2 regions of the Candidatus Pantoea soli genome follow, and region 2 is predicted to be linked to the other one. Evidence: predicted binding sites of a transcription regulator. Region 2 holds the regulator's gene; the other holds the start of a gene.

Region 1 (3,415 bases), 1.3 Mb from region 2:
TGACGTGCACAAAGTCGAGCATCACCGCATCAATGCCAGGTTGTTTTTCGCTGTGCTTAAACATGAAGCCAAGGATGGAAATCAGTGTGGACAGCAGTGCCGGAATAAAAATAACCCAGCCAGCCACGCGCTTGAGGATGGCGATGCGGCCAGCCTGTTGATACGTCATAGTGTCGTCCCTTCACGAACAGTAGATTTGCCCTAAGTCTACCTGCACTGCGGTAAATTTTCCTGATAAATGCGTTACCTGGCGTGCGTCGGTTTTCCGCCATCGTCATGTTAAGGTAGAGCAAATCATCAACGGAGCTGTGTTATGTCTTATCGTCGTCCCGTACTGGCCGCTATTTTTGATATGGATGGTTTACTAATTGATTCGGAACCGCTGTGGGATCAGGCTGAACTGGAGATTTTCGCCAGCCTGCAGGTGGATATCAGCCGCCGGCATGAACTGCCGGACACGCTGGGTCTGCGTATCGATCAGACCGTGCGGATGTGGTACGAAGCGCTGCCGTGGCAAGGCCCGGACCAGGCGGAAGTCACGCAGCGCATCATTGCGCGGGCGCTGGAACTGGTGGAAGCGCGCCGTCCGCTGCTGCCGGGCGTGGAACAGGCGCTGCAGCTGTGCCAGCAGCAGGGCCTGCAGATTGCGCTGGCATCGGCTTCACCGCTCGCCATGCTGGAGCGCGTGCTGGAGATGTTCAACCTGCGCCACTATTTTACTGCCCTTGCCTCTGCCGAAGCGCTGCCTTATAGCAAGCCGCATCCGCAGGTCTATCTGGATGCGGCAGCAAAACTGGGCGTTGATCCACTCAACTGCGTGGCGCTGGAAGACTCCTTTAACGGCATGATTGCCTGTAAGGCCGCGCGGATGCGCGCCATTGTGGTTCCGGCAGCCGCACACCGCGACGACGCGCGCTGGTCCCTGGCCAATGTGAAGCTGGACGATTTAACCCAGCTGCAGGCCGCACATCTGTTCAACTAGCCTTTCCCATCTCTGCCGCCGCCTGCCGGGCTGGCGGTTATCGCGCGGCGCGGCCCAGCACTGTCCCTGCCTGACCTGCCTCACAAATAATTAAAATAGCGTTTCATTTTTATTGAAGCACGGCTTCACGGTGACTAAGATGCCTTATCCACTGCACTGAAGAGGAAGGCCGCATGCTTAACGCGTTTAATCTGGAAGGTAAAATTGCCCTGATTACCGGCTGCAACACCGGCCTGGGTCAGGGCATGGCGCTCGGCCTGGCGCAGGCAGGCTGCGACATTATTGGCGTTAACCGCGCCGGCCCGGGTGATACCGCGGAACAGGTCGCTGCACAGGGGCGGCGTTTCTGGTCAATTCAGGCCGATCTGACGCAGCCCGCTATCGTCCCGCAGGTGGTGGAACAGGCAATAAGGCTCGCCGGACGCCTTGATATCCTGATCAACAACGCCGGGATTATCCGGCGCGCGGACGCCCTGACCTTCAGTGAACAGGACTGGGATGCGGTAATGAACATCAATAGCAAAAGTGTCTTTTTCCTGTCGCAACAGGTGGCGCGTCAGTTCATTGCGCAGGGCAACGGCGGGAAAATTATCAATATCGCGTCCATGCTCTCTTTTCAGGGGGGGATTCGCGTGCCCTCCTATACGGCCTCAAAAAGCGCCGTGCTCGGCCTGACCCGGCTGATGGCCAACGAATGGGCACCTTATGGCATTAACGTGAATGCCATTGCACCGGGCTACATGGCTACCAATAACACCACGGCGCTGCGCAACGACGCGGCGCGTCAGCAGGAAATTCTGAGCCGCATCCCCGCCGGACGCTGGGGTCAGCCAGAGGATATGATGGGGCCGGTTGTTTTTCTGGCTTCGCGCGCGTCCGACTATGTCAACGGCTATACGCTGGCGGTGGATGGCGGCTGGCTGGCACGGTAGCGGGCGCAGCGCCCGGACAGGCATCCGCGCTGTTCAGGTGCGGCAAAAAAATTCACTCTTCGTTACAGCGTCACCGTTCTCATTTACTGGATAAATCCCTATACTGGATGCATCGACAGTTTTTGCAGCCAGGTTTTATCATGACGGCCGAAGGCCACATCATTTTTGCCATCGCCAGTGCGATTTTTGCTAAACGTGCTGAACTGACACCGGTTATGGCAGCGGCCGACTGGTGGCATCTGGTGCCCGCGACGCTGCTGACCTGTCTGCTGCCGGATATTGATCATCCGAAATCCCTGCTGGGCCAGCGTCTGCGCTGGCTGTCACACCCTATCGCCCGGGCGTTTGGCCATCGCGGATTTACGCATAGCCTGCTGGCGGTGGCGCTCGGGTTATGGCTGTTTCAGATTAACGTGCCCGCCGACGGTTTCCTGCCAGCCGATGTCCTGCAGGGCCTGACGCTGGGCTACCTGAGCCACATCGTCGCCGATATGCTGACCCCGGCCGGTGTGCCGCTGCTGTGGCCGTGCCGCTGGCGCTTCCGCCTGCCGCTGCTGAGCAGTCAGAAGGGTAACCAGCTGGAGCGGGCACTGTGCCTCGCGCTGGTCGGCTACGCCCTGTGGTTCCCGCCTGGCATGCCCTCTTTTGGTGCTAACGGCTGGCCTGAGCAGCTGTTCAATACCCTGCAAAATGGCGTCGGCCGGCTGATTACTCTCCATAACGGTCAATAAAGCCACAAATTCAACGCGATAGTTATAAGCCATTCTTTTTGGGTATAAGCCTGCCCTTTGATCAACTGCTAACATCCCTGACATTCCTTTAAGGAACCTGACTGTATTACGTGCCTCTGCCAATTGGGGCCGCGGCATATCTCTGGAGTTAAGCATGGATTTTCCTCTGATTATTAATATCGTGGCGTTCGTCGCCCTGCTGGTGGTGCTGAATCGCGTGGGCAACCAGAGCTGGAGCCTGTCAAAGCGCGTGCTCACCGGTCTGGTACTAGGCGTGGTGTTTGGCCTGGCGCTGCAGACGATTTATGGCGAAAACAACCCGGTGGTGAAAGACTCCATCAGCTGGTTCAACATTGTGGGTAACGGTTATGTGCAGCTACTGCAGATGATCGTGATGCCGCTGGTGTTTGCGTCCATACTGAGCGCCGTTGCGCGTCTGCATAATGCCTCTTCGCTGGGTAAAATCAGCGTGCTGACCATCGGCGTGCTGCTGTTTACCACCGCAATTTCGGCGCTGGTCGGGGTGCTGGTGACCGGGCTGTTCCACCTGAGTGCGGAAGGCCTGGTACAGGGCGCACAGGAGACAGCACGTCTCAGCGCTATTCAGAGCAACTATGCCGGTAAAGTGGCTGATCTCAGCACGCCGCAGCTGCTGTTGTCGTTTATCCCGAAAAATCCGTTTGCCGATCTGGCCGGTGCCAATCCGACCTCTATCATCAGCGTGGTGATCTTTGCCGCCTTCCTCGGCGTGGCTGCGCTGCAGCTGCTGA
Region 2 (3,415 bases):
CCAGGGCACCGTCAGCAGCGTCACACCATATCCGGACGCCGCGATCATCATGCTGTTACGCATTTCCCGCCCGCGTGTTGCGCCGATAAACATGCCGTCCAGCAGATAACACCATACGCCTGTCAGCGGCAGAATGACCTGCCACAGCAGATAGCGATCGGCCATTTCGCGCAGCGAGGTAAGGGAGGTCAGCAGGGCCACAATCTGCGCGCCGCTGCAGGCATAAATAGCGGCAAACAGCAGAGCGACGATGCCCGCCTGACGACAGGCGGCCTGCCAGACAGCCAGTAAACGCTCACGATCGCGCGCACCGGTGGCCTCACCCGAGCAGGCTTCCACGGCGTAAGCGAAACCGTCAAGCGCATAGGCGGTAAACGTCAGAAACATCAGTAAGACGGCGTTAACCGCCACCACTTCTGGCCCGATACGCGCGCCCAGCATGGTGAGCGAAGCAAAGCAGATCTGCAGCATTAGCGAGCGCAGCATAATGTCACGGTTAAGCCGGAACAACCGGCCGGCATCGCCGCGCCAGCTGCGTTTCAGCAGGCTAAAGGTGATCCCGCGCAGGGCCAGCACGCGGACGACCATCCAGAGACCCACTGCCAGCGTGACATACTCCGCCAGCGCCGTGGCGGCGGCGGTGCCAGCTACGCCCCAGTGCAGGTGCAGCACCAGCAGCAGATCGAGCAGGATGTTCACCAGATTGCCGACAATCAGCAGCACCACCGGCGCACGCGCATACTGCACGCCCAGCAGCCAGCCCAGGATCACCATATTTGCCAGCGTGGCGGGAGCGCTCAGCCAGCGAATATGCATAAAGATTTGTGCCTGCTGCTGCACTTCCGCGCTGCCGCCCATCAGCAGGGTTGCCAGCCTACTGGCCGGCAGGCGCAGCAGCATCAGCACCATCCCGGCAAGCAGTGCAATCAGCAGCGGCTGCACCAGCGACCGGGCCAGCGCAGATTTATCGCCGGCGCCCAGCGCCTGAGCGGTAAGCCCGGTGGTGCTCATGCGCAGGAACAGCAGCAGCATAAAAATAAAACTGGTCGCGGTGGTGCCGGTGGCGACGCCACCCAGATAAACCGGACTGTCGAGATGGCCGATAACGGCAGTGTCTGCCACACCCAGCAGCGGGACGGTGATATTCGACAGGATCATCGGCAGCGCCAGCCGCCACAGTGCTTTATCGGAGGAGGAAAACAGCCGCATCAGCGCATTCCCTTGTTGACGATCGTCAGCCTGCTGATAGCGCATAAGGCTGCACAGAGGGGTTCAGGAGGCGTAAAAAGGCAGACTGCGGGCAGCACACGCGTGCTGCCACAGCGGGGGGATTACTGCAACGTGACGATCAGAGCCACTCACCGTTACGCACAATACCTACGGCAAGGCCTTCGACCGTCAGCGACTGTTCACGGGTATCCACGACGATGGGCTGGAAATCGCTGTTCTCCGGCAGCAGCTGCACAATGGAGCCCTGCTTCTTCCAGCGTTTTACGGTGACTTCGTCGTCAATGCGCGCCACGACAACCTGGCCGTTACGCACTTCCTGGGTTTTATGCACAGCGAGCAGATCGCCATCCATAATACCGATATCTTTCATCGACATGCCGCTGACGCGTAGCAGGAAATCCGCCGAAGGTTTGAACAGGTTTGCATCCACCTGATAGTGCGTTTCGATGTGCTCCTGCGCCAGCAGAGGCTCACCGGCAGCGACGCGACCGATCAGCGGCAGGCCTTCGCTGACCTCTTCTTCCATCAGCAGGCGAATGCCGCGTGACGCACCAGAGACAATTTCAATGACGCCTTTACGCGCCAGGGCTTTAAGGTGCTCTTCGGCAGCATTCGGCGAGCGGAAGCCGAGTTGCGAAGCAATTTCAGCACGCGTTGGCGGCATGCCCGTCTGATTAATATGGTCGCGAATCAGATCATAGACCTGTTGCTGCCTGCTGGTTAACGCTTTCATCCCGCCCCCTGGTTGTTTATACAGTCGCTGTGAGTATATACAGGTATTGGCGAAATGAAAACCGAAACCGGGGGAAAAATCAGCGGTTTGATGAATCCGGAATGTTTATCGCAAATGCGACCAGAGCAGCGTGATCCAGACAAACAGCGCCAGTAGAATGGCCAGCAGAACCGCCGCAGAGCCCATATCTTTCGCACGGCCTGCCAGCGGATGCCGCTCCTGGCCGATACGGTCCACTACGGCTTCAATGGCGCTGTTAAGGATTTCTACAATCATCACCAGTACGACAGAACCAATCAGCAGCACGCGCGTTATCGCTTCCACGTCCAGCCAGCAGGCGATGACAATGGCAACCAGCACAGCGATAGCCTCCTGGCGAAACGCAGCTTCATGCTGCCAGGCTGCACGCAGCCCCTGCCACGAGTAACCGGCTGCTTTTACAATTCTCTGAATACCGGTGACGTTATTTGCCATGTATGTGGAACCCTTAAGTGGTTTTGACGTCAATGTCTGGGCAGCGCGAAATGGTCAGGCCACAGATCTTCGCTGCACTTTCTGGTATGCTTGCCGCGCTTTGCTAACAAGAGGCTTCAAGTTGTCTATGTCAGGTTGGCGTAAACTCTATTACAAATTGTTGAATTTACCACTCTCTATTTTGGTAAAAAGTAAGGTCATTCCGACCGATCCGATTTCAGAACACGGCATCGATCCGACCCGCCCGGTGATGTATGTTTTGCCTTATGATTCAAAGGCAGATCTGCTGACGCTGCGCGCTCAATGTCTGAAACTCGATCTGCCCGATCCGCTGGCGCCGCTGGAGATCGATGGTGCGCTGCTGCCGCGTCATGTGTTTATTCACGACGGTCCGCGCGTATTCCCCTATTTTGTCGCCAATCCGGAGTCGGTAAAGCTGTTCCACGACTATCTGGATTTGCATCGCAGTAACCCCGGGCTGGATGTGCAGATGCTGCCGGTGGCCGTGATGTTCGGCCGTGCGCCAGGGCGTGAGGTGCAGGGCGAAGAGACGCCTCATCTGCGCATTCTGAATGGGGTACAGAAGTTCTTCGCCATTTTATGGCACGGCCGCGACAGCTTTGTGCGCTTCTCGCCAACCGTTTCCCTGCGCCAGATGGCGACCGAACACGGTACGGATAAGTCGATTGCGCAGAAACTGGCACGCGTGGCGCGTATTCATTTTGCCCGTCAGCGGCTGGCGGCGGTGGGCCCGCGTCTGCCGGCGCGTCAGGATCTATTCAATAAGCTGCTGCAGTCCAAAGCGATTGAAAAAGCGGTAGAAGATGAAGCGCGCAGCAAGAAGATTTCGCATGAGAAAGCGCAGCAGAACGCCGTTGAAATGATGGAAGAAGTGGCAGCGGACTTCTCCTATGAAGCGATTCGCGTAACGGATCGGGTCATGGGCTGGCTGTGGAGCCGACTTTATCAGGGCATCAA

The links. Region 2 encodes LexA, which represses DNA repair genes until DNA is damaged. Its sites were predicted from a motif close to TNCTGTATGTACATACAGNA; they were not measured.
Region 1: D8B20_RS07525 (metal-dependent hydrolase) is a predicted target of LexA. The motif match lies at 2,016-2,035, and genes of this name have one in related genera.

The regions. Positions count from the first base shown of each region.
Region 1 is NZ_CP032702.1:1,616,059-1,619,473, reverse strand. Features, by position in the region: gene D8B20_RS07540 (YniB family protein) at 1-169, opposite strand, end outside; gene hxpB (hexitol phosphatase HxpB) at 314-982, shown strand; gene kduD (2-dehydro-3-deoxy-D-gluconate 5-dehydrogenase KduD) at 1,156-1,914, shown strand; gene D8B20_RS07525 (metal-dependent hydrolase) at 2,055-2,645, shown strand; gene D8B20_RS07520 (L-cystine transporter) at 2,800-3,415, shown strand, end outside.
Region 2 is NZ_CP032702.1:314,699-318,113, reverse strand. Features, by position in the region: gene dinF (MATE family efflux transporter DinF) at 1-1,209, opposite strand, end outside; gene lexA (transcriptional repressor LexA) at 1,349-1,963, opposite strand; gene D8B20_RS01395 (diacylglycerol kinase) at 2,069-2,437, opposite strand; gene plsB (glycerol-3-phosphate 1-O-acyltransferase PlsB) at 2,565-3,415, shown strand, end outside.